Regions from separate parts of the Xanthocytophaga flava genome, predicted to be linked through region 1. Evidence: riboswitches for the same ligand, from Rfam matches in the RefSeq annotation. Region 1 holds a riboswitch; each other region holds the start of a gene.
What was found. Region 1 has a riboswitch for cobalamin ahead of QNI15_RS23345 (TonB-dependent receptor). Riboswitches for the same ligand answer to the same signal wherever they lie in the genome.
Positions count from the first base shown of each region.

Region 2: linked by a shared signal. The riboswitch ahead of QNI15_RS06250 (HoxN/HupN/NixA family nickel/cobalt transporter) and the one ahead of QNI15_RS23345 (TonB-dependent receptor) in region 1 are both predicted to bind cobalamin.
Region 3: linked by a shared signal. The riboswitch ahead of QNI15_RS09785 (TonB-dependent receptor) and the one ahead of QNI15_RS23345 (TonB-dependent receptor) in region 1 are both predicted to bind cobalamin.
Region 4: linked by a shared signal. The riboswitch ahead of QNI15_RS09800 (ABC transporter substrate-binding protein) and the one ahead of QNI15_RS23345 (TonB-dependent receptor) in region 1 are both predicted to bind cobalamin.

Region 1 is NZ_JASJOR010000017.1:149,681-154,339, reverse strand. It holds gene QNI15_RS23345 (TonB-dependent receptor) at 1-1,816, opposite strand, end outside; cobalamin riboswitch at 2,023-2,209, opposite strand; gene QNI15_RS23340 (metallophosphoesterase family protein) at 2,524-3,309, opposite strand; gene QNI15_RS23335 (nucleotidyltransferase) at 3,312-4,064, opposite strand; gene QNI15_RS23330 (GNAT family N-acetyltransferase) at 4,180-4,653, shown strand.
Region 2 is NZ_JASJOR010000003.1:205,315-209,973, forward strand. It holds gene cobI (precorrin-2 C(20)-methyltransferase) at 1-488, opposite strand, end outside; gene QNI15_RS06240 (sirohydrochlorin chelatase) at 510-1,487, opposite strand; gene QNI15_RS06245 (NAD-dependent epimerase/dehydratase family protein) at 1,462-2,304, opposite strand; gene QNI15_RS06250 (HoxN/HupN/NixA family nickel/cobalt transporter) at 2,314-3,123, opposite strand; cobalamin riboswitch at 3,247-3,442, opposite strand; gene cbiB (adenosylcobinamide-phosphate synthase CbiB) at 3,462-4,433, opposite strand; gene QNI15_RS06260 (cobyrinate a,c-diamide synthase) at 4,454-4,659, opposite strand, start outside.
Region 3 is NZ_JASJOR010000005.1:187,342-192,000, forward strand. It holds gene QNI15_RS09780 (cob(I)yrinic acid a,c-diamide adenosyltransferase) at 324-902, opposite strand; gene QNI15_RS09785 (TonB-dependent receptor) at 973-3,165, opposite strand; cobalamin riboswitch at 3,290-3,492, opposite strand; gene QNI15_RS09790 (ABC transporter ATP-binding protein) at 3,527-4,570, opposite strand; gene QNI15_RS09795 (FecCD family ABC transporter permease) at 4,567-4,659, opposite strand, start outside.
Region 4 is NZ_JASJOR010000005.1:192,464-197,122, reverse strand. It holds gene QNI15_RS09810 (histidine kinase) at 1-1,017, opposite strand, end outside; gene QNI15_RS09805 (serine hydrolase) at 1,183-2,562, shown strand; cobalamin riboswitch at 2,658-2,866, shown strand; gene QNI15_RS09800 (ABC transporter substrate-binding protein) at 2,898-4,130, shown strand; gene QNI15_RS09795 (FecCD family ABC transporter permease) at 4,127-4,659, shown strand, end outside.

The sequences.
Region 1 (4,659 bases):
AGTAGCTGCCATTAAAGATGTCATATCGTAATCCTATCAGTGCTTTCAAATACTCTGCAACCTTGATCCAATCCTGTATATATACTCCATGCACATTTTCCATAGTAGCCCTATAATTCTGGTCTGTGAAGGAAATATACCCCTGATTGAGAATCGGATTATGAATAGGAATTGTAGCGTTTTTGGCTGGACCATTGACATCTCCGTTATAGGTCTTCCTGTCCAGTATACTGAGTGCATAACCTACTAATACTTTGTGTACAATAGAACCAGTTAGCCATTCACTACTAAGCTCCAACTGATTTTGAAGAGGTTTGGTCAGGTGGTTGAAATAAAACGGAAAGGATCGGGTAAGTGAATCCAGTGAGGCATTGACAGAAAGTTCTTCTGTTGAAAAATAGTTGATATTGTCATCATAATAGGATACCTGATCTGACAGTTTTACTTTTTCAGAGAACTGGTGTACAAATTTAAGCTGATAGTCGAAACGCGTATGTTTTAAAAAGTCGGCAGGGTCATTGTACCGCGTATCGACATCTAGTCCAGGTATTTTTTTACTACCTTCCAGCATAGGAATGCCTGTGTCCGTATCATAGTTGTCTTTGTTTACACCCACTGTCAGATAAAACAAATCTTTACTGGTAGGTGTATATTCCAGTGCCAGGTAGGCATTGTTTGTAGTAGACCCAGAATATCGATACCCTTCTGTATCGGACATCCCAAAGTCAACCCGATACCGCAACTGGTTACTGATAGAACCGGAGGCTCCCGCTCTCATTCTGCGGGTATTATAACTTCCATAGGTAGCTGAAAATTCCGCTTTAAATTCTTTTGTTGGGCGCTTTCTAACAATATTGATAATCCCTCCCAGCGCTGAATGTCCAAACAAAACCGAAGCGGGACCTTTTAACACTTCTATACTTTCTACATTAGCCAGATTCGTTGTAGGGGCACTGGTGGAGATGTTGTGTCTTTCGTCTCTGACACCATCTACAAGTAGTACAAAGTTACTGAATCCCCTGATAGTAAAATGCTGAAATCCCCCATACGTATTATTCGCTCGCACTCCTGTAGTATTCTTCATTGCCTCACCCAGATCATCTGCTCCACGCTGTTCTATAGTCTTTACAGAAACGGAAGAGGTCGTCAGCGGGATATCCCGTAGGGGAATTGCCTGTTTGGTAATAGCCGTGAAACCGGATTTTCTGTCGGATGTAATCACTATTTCCGACAACTCATTGGTCTTGCTGTTAAGCTGATAATTTAGCGAAATTCTTTGTCCTGCGTTTACCACAATAGTTTGTTTTAATGCCTGATAGCCAATGCCACTAATGGATAATATATATTTTCCGGCAGGTATATTTTTGAGTAGAAAGTGCCCCGTTTCACTGCTGGTAGTACCATATGCCGTTTCATCCAGGCCAATGGTCATATTAGGGAGTGGTTCTTTATTTTCGGATTGTATATATCCGGAAATACTACCCTTTTCAGATTGAGCCAGCATACATAAAGGCAGAAATAATAGACAAAAAAATAGAGGCAACTTTTGTTGTAGGGACTTATTCATAGAGAAATACAAGGTCGAGGTTTGGTAGAGTAATTGATTGATGAACAGACCGAAAGCCGATGAAACAGTCTGGGTTCCAGGTGGAATGTTTTTACCTACCACTTTTGCCTCAAGGACATGATCTTTTACTATCTGATGGGTACTTGTTGACTCATCATCAAAAATACTCTTTCTGTCTGACGGTATATAGACAGTTAATAGGTGGCTCTGGCTATCAGTGTGCGGATAGCAGCCATAAGGTGTTTGCATACTTTTAACTGTGTTAAGATGAATAGTTAAAAGCTCTTACACTCCACAATGTAACAAGGGATAAAATCAAAGACAGGGGAGAGATCTGACTGAAAACAGGCATGCATATGATGAGGTTCATCTACGTGAACCGCCTCAGATCCATAGTTTGTAAAAATTTCAGAACAGAAAACACCACACCTGACCGTGCTTCAAACCGCGAAAGCATTGTCATACTGGAAAAGGCAGGTCTCCTGACTTGTAACACGTATACCATCCTTCCCATATCATTGATACAGTGGACAAACAAGGGTATACGCTTTGAAGGTTACTTACAGTTGCGCGACAGTTCGTGATTTTCACACGATTCCCTATTAATCGGCATTATGCAGAACCTCTTCCAGAGGGTATAAAGTAAAGAACTTACATGAAGGGGGCGAATATACGTGATTTATCTGATTTGGATGTAGGTTTAGATTAATTCCTGTTTTGTCATGGAATTCCATGGATAAGAAGATTGTTTGCTATGCAAGGTATAAACCCTGGTTTTGGTATCCGGTACGGATTATTATTTTAGCAAGAATCAAGATGGATTTATTAATGAAAAGACACTAATTTGAACCTATAATTCTAATCAGTGTCTTTTTTGTTTCAAATGAGATTTAGGACGATGAGAAAGTTTCATCGTTTACTAACAATTACATGCAGAATTAGCTGACCAGCAAGCATCATGGTGCTACTATCAGATGTTCTACAGGTTGGTTCTCCTTTTCCTGAAGTGGTAATTCATACAAGAAGAAAGGATTAGTATAACCCGCATTATGTAATACAGGTTTGGCAACATTGAACACCTTTACACCTTGTTTGGTGGCACCTTCCAGGTGTCCATGATGAGCATGCCCATGAAAGGCAACCGTTACTTCCCTGCGATCCAGCGGTTCTGCTAAGTAAGATGATCCAAGAAAAGGGAAAATCTCCTCAGGCTCGCCAACCACCGTTTCTTTGATAGGAGAGTAATGTAATACAGCCACTTTTAGTATATCAATATCATCTCCCTCCAGGCGATACAATGCCTGATCCAGTTTCAAGGATTCTTCCACTGCCGCCTGCACATACGCTTTATTCATTTCTTCCCCAAAGCGGGGAAGCATAAACCGGTCAAAGCCCCCGCCAAACCCTTTTACACCTGCAAATCCCACTCCATTGATAACCACTGATTCTCCATCCAATACATGAATCTTGTTATTACATAAAACATGTCTGATTTCATCCTGTTGATTATCATGATAATCATGATTACCCAGTACTGCTATCACCGGAATAGAGCAAACACTCAGTTCCTCAAGCAAGATCTCAGCCTCACTGGCTTGTCCGGTATCTGTCAAATCACCACACAGAATCAGCGCAAATGCCTGTTCTGATACAGACTGAAAGCATTCTTTCCATTTGCCACGGTCAGTTGCTTTAATATGAATATCGCCAATAGCAGCGATTTGTTTGCTTTTCAAATTCATATCTATATGCTTTTCATTGTGATTGTTTTATAATTCCATTCCCGTACGTCAATATCATACTGCGTCTGATCAATGAGAGGCCCAAGACACAACGTTTGTTGCGGTGTTGGTAAATCATACTGTTCCTTGGCTTTTGCCAGTAACTCCTCCATTAACCAATGGGGAACCAGATCTCTTTTTGACGGATAACAAAACTGGAAGCTAAGCAGCTGAGCCATAAGCAACTGCCAGTGTATCTCCAGGTGCATCCACACCCGGTTCCAGTTCAAACGGTCTCCATAACGCACAATCAGGTGGTTCAAGTCAGCTCCATCAAACCGCTCCCGGTTTTGTACATAGATTTTACACCAGAATAATTCTTCTGCAGATAAAAACTGAACAGGTACACCACAAAACTCTCCCGCATACGAATTTTCCATCCAGCTATCATCTACTGTACAAATATTATTTACTGTGTTATATATAATATCCATAAAGTAATCATCGTGAAAGTACACCTTAGCCAACCATCGGGAATCGGTAATTTCCGTATGATATCCCATAGAGGAAAAGTGTTTGAGAATCTTAGGATACTCACTGGCTTTACAGAATATATCCAGATCCTTGGTGTCACGATAGATGCCTGTATACTGTTGCAGAGCAAATGCTCCTCCTACGAGATAGGATAATCCAGCTTCATTGAGCATAGTAAGAGCTTCTTTGTAGAATTTTTCTGCTGTTCTTTTTTCTTCCTCAGTAACTTTACACTTAACCATATGAATATATTTAATCTTTGATATTTCTCCCGAAGCTATTCGCATCTAGAAAAGCAAAGCTAAAATTGTGTGCCTCACAGTATTGATTGTCAGTTACTAAGTAAAAACAACTCTTATGCATATTACCATACAAAAGGGCATTACAGATTTGCAAAAAGCAAGTGTCCTGAAACTGTGGAATGAGGAATATCCTCAAAAACTCCAGTATGCGTCCATTGCTGAATTTGATAAATATTTGGATGGACTGGAAGATAAAACCCATTTTCTGCTCAGAGAAGAGGAAGAAATAATAGGCTGGGCTGCGACCTTTAAAAGGGATGAGCAACGCTGGTTTGCGATTCTTATAAGTTTGTTTGTTCAGGGGAAAGGATATGGAAAAAAACTCCTGAATGCACTCAAAGAACACGAAACTCACTTATTAGGCTGGGTTATTGATCATAATAAGGATAGCAAAGCCAATGGAATGCCTTATTGTTCGCCTCTGACATTTTATGAGAAGAACGGTTTTGTGATACAACCCGAGATTCGTTTTGAATCAGAGAAGATGTCGGCTTTACGTATTGAATGGAAAAAGATATCCTCCTTGTAAGTAAAC
Region 2 (4,659 bases), on a different contig from region 1:
AAGGTATTGCTCATGCGAGGCAGAATGATGATTTTTTCAGTGAGGAGTGCCAGTGGAACCTGATGTTCTGCTGCCCCTAATAGAAATGAAGGGACACCTGCGACGATTTCCACCTCCAACTGATGCTGTTGAATGTGGGTTAACAAATAAGAGAAGGTGCTGTAAAAGGAAATATCTCCTTCACTGACAAAGGCAACGTGCAGGCCATTCTGATAGTCAGCTAGCATTTGCTGAAAGGTGTTGGAATAAGTTTGTTGGGCATCCTTCCGGTTATCCGACATCTTCAAAAACATTCCTGTCAGTTTGTTTTCATCCAGATCATACGCTTTCAGAATAGGAAGAGAATAACTGGTTGTCGTACCTTCTTCGGTTACAGAGCCTGGATAGTAAATTCTATCCACTGTTTGTAACAATCGCAGCCCTTTTACTGTAATCAAATCCGGATCTCCTGGACCCAGTGAAACACCATATATCTTTCCTTTTTTCAATGAGTTAGTGTCGGTTTTTACTTAAATGCCCAGAATCTTTTTTACACCAGAGAGAATCCCTTTTTTCTCTGCAATTTTCTCATCCTCTTCAAAAAGGATTCCTTTTACTGCTAAGTGATGCCCAACCTGTTCTTTTCCTACCTCATTTTCAAAGCCAATAATCTGTGTACGGTATTTACACAACTGGCAGTTCATATTAGGACTTCCTTTTTCTGCTTCTGTAATGCGTTCACTTAAGGCTTCGAGCAACAGATCATCTGTTTCAAAGGAACTGGTATAGAGAAATTCTTTCTCTGAGGTGCTATTGAAGGTATCTATCTGTTCGTAAATTCGTTTTAAAAGTACTCCGGTAAAAAGAAAGATTGGAAGTACTACCACACGTTGGAAAGGCAAACGTTCCAGCAAAGGCAGGGTGTCTTTGAGCAAAGGTGTTGTTACACCAATATAGGCTGTAGTTCCAAATCCAAATCCCATCCCTTCCCATAACATACGCATAAGCTTTACCACATCTGAATTCGCATCTGGATCAGAGGTACCTCTTCCGACCACCAGCAGACAGGTTTCTTTGCGATCTGTTTGTGGATGCTGAGCTTCCAGAATTTCAATATTTTTCTTTGCCAGTTGGAGAATGGATGGAGTGATGCCTATATGACTGGCTAGCTTGATCGTTAAGCCTTCATATTGTTGTTGCAGGCTATTCATCTCATAAGGAATATCGTTCTTGGCATGCCCTCCGGCAAATAAAATGGCAGGCACAGCCGTAATTTCACGGACTCCTTCCAGATACATCCGCTCCACTGCCGCTGCATATACCGGATGAGAAAATTCCAGAAAGCCATAATCCACTATACGATCCGGATAACGGTGTTTAAGTAGTAACACCAGTTCCTTGAAGCCTTCAATGCCTTCTTTATCACGACTGCCGTGTCCACAAAGTAATATTCCTCTTTTCACTACTGACAGGTTAATAGATTTAGTATTTGTTGATGCTTTTTTCAATGGCTGAAATGGCCAGAATATCCGGATAGATAAATGTGTAATCTAACCTTTGTTTGATTTTGTCAGAACGGACGATTTTATAGCCTGTTGCTGTTTCGTCTGAAAATTCAGGCAAAGATAATCCATATACAGTTGCCTCTGTCATATAAAATTCTTTTCGTGTAGGATGGGTATCTGCACAGGCGTTCAATACCTCTCCCCATACATTTTTGTCAATAATTTTTTCAACTAGTTGGATACAATCATCTCGATGAATGAGATTCAATGGAGTGTGAGCATCTGTAACCAGCTTCTTTTTGTGTAGATAATGATGCGGCATTCTGTCATAGCCGATCAGCCCTCCAAACCGTAGACAGGTAGTTGAAAACTGACTTTGTAAAAGATCTTCTGACAGATGTAATGCTTTGCCACTTCCTCGTTCTGCTAATTGTGCTTCTCCCTCTGTCACTTCCCGATTGGTATCCCGATATACAGAAGTGGAACTAATAAATAAAATATGTTTCACAGATGATGTTTTCAAAACAGATACTAATTGCTGTATCTGAGCTGGATAATAGTGTTCAATGTCTTCTCTGCGAGATGGTGGAAAGCAGACAATCAAAATATCACAGGACAAAAATCCAGCAAGATCATCACATAAAATACGTTGATCTGTGATTTCAAGATGATAAGGAATAATATTTCGATGTTTTAATTTTTCTATATCAGCAGTTGTTGCGGTCGATCCTTTGATATGATAGCCTTTTTGTAAGAGATGTTCTGCCAGGGGTAATCCCAGCCAGCCACAACCAAGTATACTGATAGTCAATGAATTCATCTGATGAAATTAGTGGGCTGTTCTACTATGTATTTTGTATCGGATGTAAAGGTCGATATACAACAATGCGATCAAACCTATAAATATAAGTCCCACTACATTGTTTTGGAAATCATCAAGTTCCAGTGCAGGATTAACCATACAGCTTAATTTGTAGGCGGGAATTGCAAAACACATGAATGTAATCAATAGATTGAGTTTAAAGCGATGGTTGCGAATCCGTTTCTGATCAAACTTCTGGAGTAATTTGCTAAGATAAAGAGAGTCGAAAGTACCTGTAAGCATCAAACCTCCTGAAAATACACAACCTCCAATAACTGCATAAACCCATTGGTCAGAAGCAGAAACTGCATAGCCAAAAGCCGCTATCTGAGTAGAGGTATCAAAGATGAATCCGAATATAATTCCAGTCAAAATGATAGAGAATGGATTCAGATGGGAGGTAAGTGATGTAGGGAGTAACCATTTACGTAGACTAACTGTCTTTACCTCTTTTTTTTGAGTGAGATTAATGACATTGGAAATACCAATTATGACCAACATAATCAATGGAACCCATTCAATTAATAAGTTGAGAGATTCGGGTACTTCAAAACTGTTCCGCAGTAAGCTAAGGAATAAAGCAATTCCAGTAACCATAAGTCCATGACCGAATGTAAACAGAGTTCCTACCCAGCGAGCCCAACGGCTTTTGGTTTCATGAAGGCGGTAAGTAAATCCATCAATAACAGTAATGTGATCAGGGTCAAGTCCATGTCTCAAGCCTAATACGAAAAGTAAAAGTAATCCGGAAACATGATTCCCTGTAATTTCCAACATAAAGAGTAACAAATTTAGAGTGAACAGTAAGTCTGACTCCAAACCTGTAGGGATATAGAAACTAAGAGGGGATTGGGCACACAACGCCCATACATCTCTCTCTTCTGCTTTTTTCCCGAAGCAGGATGGATTGCACAAACGGCAGGTCTTCTGACTTGTTCAGCTTTTAACGCCTTCCCATGAAGATTTCACAGTGGCCAGAGATGTTAAAAACGAGTAAAATGAACTTACAGCAGCGGGTACTGTTCCGGACTTACACCGGATTCCCTTTTAATCTTTAGAAAATTATTCTGAAGAACCAGTTTGTGGTTGTAAAGATAGCTATCTGTTTTAGATTTTTACAAAAACCAGTGTATTTGTATATCCAATCTATTCAAAATATAATATGTAAGGCTAATAATAAGTAGAAATAGAAGTGTGGTTGCATGATTAATATAATAGATTCGATAGAATTCGTTATGGGTAATATCTCTGACAGTATGACCAATAAAAGGTTTTTCAACAAGTGTACCATGATAAACATTCGGGCCGCCAAATCTCGTATCCAAAATACCTGCTAATGCAGCTTCCGGATAGCCGGAGTTGGGACTGGCATGTTTATGACCATATTGGAAAATAAACTGAAGTCCACGTGTATTAAATGTCACCAGCACCATCAATAATGCAGTGAGTCGTGAAGGTATAAAGTTTACTATATCGTCCAGACGAGCTGCAACTTTTCCAAAGTAAAAATACTTGTCGTTTTTATAGCCAATCATAGAATCCAGTGTATTAATCATCTTGTATGTCATCATACCTGGAATTCCGGCTAATGCATAATAAAATAAAGGTGCAATTACACCATCGCTCAGATTTTCAGATAGTGTTTCGCAGACTGCAGTACGTATTTGGTTTGGATTCAGTTGACTTGTGTCTCTCCCCACAATCCACGACAAACGTTTACGACCTGCTTCCAACCCCTTTGTATTGAGTTGATCAAAAACTTCTTTTCCCTCCTGTAAAAGGCTTTTATTGGCAAGACCATAAAAAAGAAATACTGAAGAGAAGATGTAATAGAGTACAGGGTGTATAGAATAAAGGAGTTTTATCACCCAATAAAAAAACAAAAATGTGCTTACACATAGGGTAGTTGTTAGGAGTGTCCCTTTTACTAATCGAAAGGAGTTTGTATTGAGAAGTTTTTCTCCATGAGAAATCAGATTGCCAAAGAATCGAATAGGATGCGGAAGCCATCGTGGATCGCCAAGACATAAGTCAAGCAAATAGCCAATCCACAAAGGAATTAGAACTACTAAATAGAAGGGTGACATGTAAAATTATTCTGTATAAGTCAATGAGTATAAAGATTCTTGATGCCTACCAGATCATAGAGCAAACTACAATCCTCTCCCCAATAAAAATGAATATAGGAAGCAAGTACATTATTTTTTCTATATACAGGTACATCTATATCTCTCTGACGTGCTGTTTTGACCTGAACATCTGTTGTACTTTCATTGGCTGTAGTCATTATTGAGTAATGGAATTCATGTCCTT
Region 3 (4,659 bases), on a different contig from region 1:
AATGCAACAGTTTAGTGAAAACATCAGATAGATTTAGAGAATTGGATTCTCCTGATAATGCAAGTATGTCTACGCTTAGTTGATATAGGTATATCGAAGATGGGTTAGAAGTGTATAACTGCTTAATATGTTACCTGATATGTGAGTTTATTGGACACAAAGATATGAACAAAAGTATTGTTTTTTTCTCTTTCTGAAAAGAGAAAAAAACAATACAAAGAAAGAAATTCCAAAAGATATACTGAGGTCTGTCCAATTTGGAGAATTGTTCCGAATAAAAGGTGTCTTACAGAAATATATTCCTGTTGGACTTTTCCTGATCATTAGGCTTTATCTTTAAATCGTTTGTATAGGAATAATTGCCATTTTTCTTCTGCTACTCCTGCTTTGTCCATTTCAGCTCTGGCTAATGTAAAAAACAAGTCAGATAGCCGGTTGATATAGGCAGGTATTGCCTCATGTACCTCATCTGTTTTAATTAATGATGTGAGGCTACGTTCTCCACGACGCATCTGGGTCCGAACCATATGACACAAAGCGGAGATCTCATTACCACCTGGTAGTAAAAAATAGTCTGACGGGGAGGTCATCTTTGATTCTAACTCATCAATCCAGTTTTCACAAAACTCAGCGCCATCTTCAGGCATAGGATTCGTGTTTACTTTTTTGGTATCCGAAGGTCGGGCCAGATGTGACATCATATCCATCATATCTTTCTGAATTTTATGCAGATTTGCCTGCCACTCATGCTCAGAACCTAGTTTGACACGTAGTAAGCCAATGGTTGAATTAACTTCATCCAGTGTACCGATACATTCAACTCGGACATCGTCTTTGTCAACACGTTTGCCTCCGAAAAGTCCTGTAGTACCTTTGTCTCCTTTACGGGTATATATTTTCATGGTTTTGTGAAATTTAATAGTAAAGTTATAAGGGAATGGTTACCATTCTCTTATAACTTTACATTCTATATTAGAAGGTAAAACTGTAACGCAATGTGAAATTTCTGCCTGGCATATTGTAGCCTCGTTTTTCATAATAGTTTTCGTCTGTGATATTATTTACCAGCAGACTTACTGTGTGCTGATGGGCATAGATATAAGAGGCTGCCATATCAATCACCATAAAGACCGGATACTGAATTTCCGGATATAATAAATCATTATAGTCTGTATCCTTTCGATGACCGACATACCGTCCGTTGATCCGTAAGGAAGCACCTTTCATGTTATTGTATTCAATACCATAATTCATGGTAAGCGATGCTATATTGTAAATGTCTTTACGAGTTGTACTACCATCTGTACCTATGGTGACTTCCTTTGCATGAGAGATAGAGGTAGCGTTTGCAAATACACGGAATGAGTATGCATACTCTTTTAATGCTCCAAAGTCATAGGCTACCTCTGCTTCCAGACCGCGTATCTCACCTTTATTCGCATTTATATAGGTTGTTCGGGATTTGATTGTATCTCCATTGACCGTAAATTCAGGTGTTGTATAACGGGTAGTACGACTCGTAATACGATCTTGTACTACTGTAGAGAAATAGGTGATATCTGCTGTAAATCCAATAGCAGGTTTGATAAACCGGATTCCTGCATCCCAGGTAATGCTGTTTTCATTAGTCAGCTCTGGGTTACCTTGAGTAATGGCAACTGATTTGTTGCTGCCCAATTGAGAAAATCCCGCCACCTGATAGGCATCCGGAGTCACAAATGCACGGCCAATAGTAGCATGCACTTTCAACGGTTCGATAATCTGGTATTGTGCACCCAAACTTGGACTTAGAAAAGGATTGGTTTCATTGCCTGGCGTATAAGTAGTAAGAAGTGGAGTTGCTTTTACATCAAATGTAATTCTGTCAAACCGAAGGCCTGGTGTTACTGTCAGGCGGTTATTCAGGAAGAAAAACTGACCTTGTGCATAAATGGCTGTTGAGTGTAATGCATAGTTAGGACTGTAAGGTCTTGTTTCTGTCGTATCATTGGAATAGGAATGTGTTTGAATAGATACACTAGTATAGTCTATACCCAGAGTAAGTTGATGAATACCTAGTTTCAGTACATCTTTTACCTGTATTCCCTTCCAGGAAGATTGACTTTGGTAAGAACGATAAGGTGGTATTTTTACACCATTATTTTCGAGTGTATAATTATCAGATGTTTCCTGAGCAGTATATCCCTTTAGGCTAAGCTGGTGAATGCCCATTGTGCCAGCCAGACTTACTTCGCCATTTGCCCGACCAATGTCTTTGGTACTAGGCTGGGTATTTCCATATTCAATGTCACTAGGTGATTCTATACTATGTGCCAGAAAACGTTCTCCCCGAACATCCAGACGCCAGTTGGAAGTAAGCTGATAACCTGCCCGTAGCGAACCCGAATAATAACTCAGTTGTGTATAATCTCTGCGGATTCCATCACCACGGCTGTCATTGATTTCAGTAGCAGGTTGTTTTATATAATATTTGATGGCCGTACCTCCATGAAGTGCATTGCGCAACCAGTTGTCTTTTCCGGTTTTATAGTCATCATTGCGACTAAAGGATTGAAAAGACAAATCAAAGTCTAGCTTCTCTGTCAGATTGCCTCCCGTTTGACCACCAATACGTAAGGAACTATAGGAACCATATTCTGCCAAAAGAGAAGAGTGAATTTTATCTGTTGATTTTCGGGTAATGACATTCACCACACCACCCATTGCCTGAGCTCCATAGAGTGCAGAGGCTGGTCCTTTAAGTATTTCAATACGTTCAATACTACCCGGATCAATAGTTGCCAGGTTTACGGTACCTGCCGGGCGACCATCTACCAGCAAAAGTGTACGTTGATTGATGCCACTAAACTGAGGCCGAAATCCCCGTATACTTACACCTCCCAGCAAACCAGGATACTGTAATACACTGACTGAAGAGTTCTTCTTTACCAGATCTATAGCGTCTATAAAGGATGTTTGTTTAATATCCCTTTGGGAGATAATATCGATTTGCTGAGGGATTCGTTCTTTTTCTATAGAAGAACGGGTTGCCGTAACTACTGTTTCTTTTAATTGATAAGACCAGATAGAATCAGCTACCTGTTGTTGAGCAATACCTGATTGAACAGTTACAAGAAACAGAATAACAGCGAATATAAATAGAATAATAGATAGCCTTAAGTTCACAGTTCAATTTAATTAAATGAATAAAAACAATGAGCTGAACGCAAGGACAGGCATATCACTTCAATCTTAATAATAGATTGATGATGAGTACTATGCACTGTACTTTTCTCCCGAAAGCTCAGCGGGTATAAATCTCATCCAGGCAGGTCTTCTGGCTCTCCTGACTTTTGATTGTCTTCCCATCTGATAACAGACAGTGACATGGTATATCAAAAGCTTTGTAAACAGGATTACAGCAGCGGGGACTGCTCCGGATTTGCACCGGATTCCCTTTTAAGTCTACCTGATCAGATCGAAGAGGTAAACACCTGTATGTGAAAGCTAAACAAGCTTCTACTGGTATTTTTGATTTAAATTAGTATCAGGTAATTGTACTTATTTGTTTTTTCCATAGTTGAAGTGCAGCTAGCACTTCAGCCATAGAGTTGTATTTTACAGAAATTCCGTTCTGATAAAGAGTCCAGTCAGGTTGATTGTTAGTAAATAAAGCCTCTATTCTATATGCACTTGTCTGGTCTGTTTCGATACAAAAACCTTCCCGTTGTAGTGCGCGACGTGTCCAGAATACCAAATCCTTATGACCACTAAGTCCAATGACAGGACCCTGGCTATCGTTATGTAATACAAAGCTTCCTGTTGCTTGGTCAAAGTGAAGTCCTTTGCGGGCGAAGGCTGATTCAAAGGCTCCTTTGAGTACAAGGTCTTCAGGTGTACCCACCTCTAAGCTGCCATCAGGTAGTAAGATCCATACTTTGTCTGCTGCCTGTAATGCTAAGTCCAGCTCATGAGTGGAGAGCAGAATAGCTTTCTGGGTTTTCTTTGCCAGTTGATGCAGCAATTGCATCATTTCCACACGACTGGGTAGATCCAGATGGGCTGTTGGCTCATCCAACATAATCATGTCCGTATCCTGTGCCAAGGCACGGGCCAGCATCACTTTTTGGCGTTCCCCATCGCTCAGGTACTGAATAGAACGATGCTGGTAGGCTGTTATACCTATCACATCCATTGCTTCATATACTTTGGTCACATCCTTAGCTGTAAGAGTACCCAGCCAGCTTGTATAGGGGTAACGTCCCAATGCTACTAGTTCATAGACTGTCAGATTGCCTGTTCCTACCCGTTCTGTAAGTACCATACTTAGCTTTCGAGCTAAATCCTGGGGTTTTAAATCAGACAAGGGTAAATTGGTAATACTAATATAGCCTTCCAGCGCAGGATGTAAACCTGCAAGTGTACGCATCAGCGTAGACTTACCTGCCCCATTTGGGCCTAGCAGGCATACCAGCTCTCCCTGCCATAAGTTCAGCTGCAAAGGACCCGCTATTTTATATGTTTGTTCTTTAGATAGACGATAGCCAATTGACAAATCAACAGCAGTGAGTATAGATTTTCTTGCTGTCATACAAAGGATGCTCTTAGATTACTTCGGGTCACAATAATCCATATCACAACAGGAGCACCCAACAGGGATGTCACTATATTGATAGGTAG
Region 4 (4,659 bases), on a different contig from region 1:
ACTGATATCATAATATACAAGAATATGTACCACAAGACTTGCCAATAAACCTACGAGTACAATCAAAGCTTCTTTGAAATGCTTTTGGAGTGAAACTACAGTTATACCAACGGAAAAAATCCACATAGAGAAACTAAGTAACTGGGCTGTCAAATCATAATGACCATAGTAAAATATGTAGATACCAAGCAGGCAGGCTCCCATAACAGATAAAAAGACAGACTTTTTAGGTAATGTAAACTGTATGGCAAAGTACCAGGGTATCAAAAAAGCGATAATAAGTGTCAGGATACCTATAACTTCCAGTCGCGTATAAAAATGTGTGTAAGGAATATCTATATAGAATTTCAGGTATTCCAGCATCAGCAATGCACAAAAAAGAAAGCAAACCACACCAAACATCAATACCACATATCTCTTTCGGTTTTGGCTATATAAAAACAGGTAATACAATGATGTCATAAGAAATGCGCCAGCCAGCATACACATAAAGGAGGTTTGCAATAAAGGTGATCGTATCAGAGAGGTATAGTCGGTAATTCGAGCACTAACTCGTCGGTAGTTATCACTTATATATGCCTGTGACATACGCAAAGCTAGTGTATGTGTACCAGTCACTACTGCAGAATCAGGAAGCAGATAATAACTGTCGACAATTCCAGGTATTTCCTGATTCAGACTATCCTGTACAATACCATTCTTTCCTATTAGTTTTCCATCCCAATAACACTCAAATGCCCCAAATGAATGAATAGCAAGCCCTAGATGATCTGTAGATGGCTGAGGCAGTGTAACAGCAATTCTTATCCAAAATACTTTATCTTTTGTATCACCTCTTTGCAACATCCAGTGGCTATCATTATAGTTTGTAGCAGCCCATTGAAGGTTATCACCTATCTGAAACCGTGGTTTGGAAATTAGTGGTTCAGTAGACAGATTGGCAACAGATTGAGACTGGCAGGAAGATAAAAAAGTAATACAGACAAAATACCAGCTCCATATATACAGTTGCTTCATATGAGGTTTTAATTTCCTAAAGGTAAAACGAATATGTATATACTAGAAACTGAACTCAAGTCATTCACAAGAATATAGAGCAGTTTAGCTAGTTTTCCATCACAAAGCATATCCTTGTTTATACTATTGCAAAAAACTACTATCCCCAGGCAATCTGTGTAAACTATGAAATCTATCTTCATTTTTGTATTTGTACTTCTTATTACCTGTAGCTATGCACAGACAGATAAGATCAAACGCATTGACTCACTGTTACAAGCTGCAAACCAACGCGGAATCTTTAATGGCAATGCACTGGTAGCTCAAAAAGGCAAGATTATCTATCTGTCTTCGTTTGGCTACGCTGATGCGGCAAAAAGCAAAATGCTTACTCCTTCTATGCGCTTTGACATAGGTTCTATCTCGAAAGAGTTTAATGGAGTAAGTATCATGATTTTAAAAGAAAAAGGAAAGCTAAAGCTGGAGGACAAAGTATCAAAATATGTTACCTTTCTTCCATCCTGGGCTGATAAGATTCAGATAAAACATTTGATTCAGTATACGAGTGGCTTACCTGCGTCCAATGCAAGTTCCGAAGAAGAGGTTCGCACCTTTCTGACTCAGCTGCCTAAACTGGAATTTGAACCAGGTACTGCTTTTATTTATAGTTACCTCAATGTGTATCTGCAACGCTGGATCATTGAAAAGATCTCTGGACTCTCTTATACGGAATTTGTAAAGAAATACATTTTCAAACCCTGTAAAATGTCCCAAACAGTTATTGACGCCTATACTGTCGATGTAACTACAGCACGTCCGTTTGATAACAATTTTGTAGAGCCTGCCAACTTTACTCAAAGCCTTACCGGATGGCTTAGATTACCCGTAGAAGATCTTTACAAATGGACAACTTGTCTGCATTCCTATCAACTCATTTCTGAAACTTCTTTTAAGGAACTGGCAGAAAGCTTTGGAGATAATGAAACCAGTCTCGGCAGCACTGAATTTGAAAACCAACAACTGACCTGGCATCAGCATCATGGTTCCAATTTTAACTATGAGGCTTTGATGTCCTGCAATGTAAAAGAAGGCATCACCATTATTCTGATGACCAACAATCAGAACTTTAAAGTATATCCACTGAAAGATGCTATCTATGCTATTTTACATGACAAACCCTATTCTCTACCCAAAAAATCAGTATATCTGGACCTACGGGAAAAGGTTCTAAAGGATTTTGAACAGGGGCTGGCTTTTTATCGTCATATTCGGGAAACACAACAAGACATCTATGACTTTTCATTTGAGATTGGCGATCTCATCAGCACGGGCAAATACCTGATGCGAAGACAAAAATTTGATGAAGCAATCCGTATTTTCCAACTAAGTTTGTTATTGAACGGCAAGCCTGAGGATACGTCCTATAACTATGAACTTATAGGTGAATGTTATATGCGAAAGGGACTCCCCCAAATGGCAATCCTTTTCTATACCAAAGCAACAGAGACAAATCCTCAGAATAAAAATGCTTGGGGAATGCGAGATAAACTGTTAAGTCAGTTGTAAAACTTATCTTATATAGATCTCCACTACCAGCCTGATGTTCATACTTATAACATCGGGCTTTTTTGTTTCTCTCACCAAATCCATAAAATTTTCTTAGCTTTGCCATTCCTGAAGGTAGTAAGCGATACAACTCGTAGTGTTTACTTTAAAAGGGAATCCGGTGTAAATCCGGAACAGTCTCCGCTGCTGTAACCCCGTCCTATCCGAGACTGACAAGTTGCTATTCCACTGTTCATTTTTACATTGAGCGGGAAGGAGTCAGATCTGGGGAAGTCAGAAGACCTGCCTGTTGGGGTTTCATACTTATCGCTTTCGGAAGAAAGGCGCATGTATTCATGAAAACAAAAAAAAACCTAACCCGAAGCAGCCACAAAAGGATTTTGTCGCTGCCTTCACTGGTTCGCTGTTCATCTTGGATAGTAGCTCTCTACTGTCTGACTGGAATACTGACCAGTTGCCGTTCCTCATCCAAATCAGATTCCGCAGAAGAAACCACTGCTATCCAGCAAAACTATTTTCCGGATAAAGTTGAGATTGAGTATGCCAAAGGATTTACCATCCAATACTTCAACCATTATAAGATAGTGCATATCTTCAATCCTTTTGAAGCAAAAGGAGATACAGCACGTTACCTTTTACTACAACGTGGCACCCCACGTCCCGCAGGCTATGATCTGTATCAGAAAATTGAGATCCCTGTCCGTAATCTGGTTGGCATGTCGTCTATGCACGTAGGTCTGGTTAGCTTTCTTGATGCCCAGAATACATTAATCGGGTTGGGCAATTTGAAATATGTTTCCTCCCCAGAAGTACTCAAACGAATTGCCAAAGGAGAAATCACAGAAGTTGGCAACGATCAAGCAATCAATGAAGAAAAGCTGATTACGATGCATCCTGACCTGGTTATGACAGTGGGAAGCGCAACAGCCCGGATGGATCACTATAAAACCCTTACAGATGCAGGCCTTCCTGTGCTGATTAATTCTGAATGGGTAGAAACTACTCCATTGGCACGTGCTGAATGGGTGAAGTTAATGGCAGCCTTACTCAACAAAGAAGCACTTGCAAATGAAAAGTTTGTAAAAATTGCGCAAGAGTATAAACGATTGTCGGACCTAACCCGCAATGTGAAACATAAGCCAAGTATCATTACTGGTATGACATACAAGGACACCTGGTTTCTTCCGGATGGAGATAGCTACATGGCTCACTTTTTTGAAGATGCGGGCACAGATTATCATTGGCGAAATGAGAAAACTACAGGTAGCCTGCCTCTCAGTTTTGAAGCTGTGTATCCAATAGCACTGGAAGCTGAATACTGGCTCAATGTAGGATTCATTGATACCAAACAGGATATTCTGGCCAAAGACAAACGATATGGGGACTTTATCTCCTTCAAAACAGGTAAAGTATATAATTATAACAAACGGACCAATGAACAGGGAGCTAACGACTACTGGGAGTCTGGCGCGGTAAGTCCTCACCTGATACTAGCAGATATGATTAAGATACTTCATCCGGAATTACTGCCTGATCACGAACTGGTGTATTACAAACAGGTACAATGATTTCCCAAAATACTGAGGCTGGCCGTACTATGTCCAAATCCCATTCCTCCTTCCGAAAGATCGTGGTGAGTTCATTAATTTTTCTCATCATTACAGGCTTTCTGCTGGATATTATGCTGGGTTCTGTATCTATTCCTTTTCGGGAGGTAGTACGTATTCTATTTGAGCAGACATCCGAACAAACAGCCTGGCTTTATATTGTTCAGAAAATTCGTATTCCCAAAGCCATTACAGCTGTATTGGTTGGATGTGGTCTATCTGTAAGTGGCCTGCAAATGCAGACATTGTTTCGCAATCCACTGGCAGGCCCTTCAGAACTAGGTATCACAGCAGGAGCAGCACTAGGTGTAGCAGTAGTAATGCTTTCCAATGGACATATTACCAGTATGCCAGCTATCCGGCAACTGGGTATTTCTGGTAGTTGGCTGATTGTAGTAGCAGCTTCAATGGGTTCGGCCTTGGTTTTATTTCTGGTAGTACTGATTGCAGGACGTATACGAGACAATGTAGTACTGTTGATTGTTGGTGT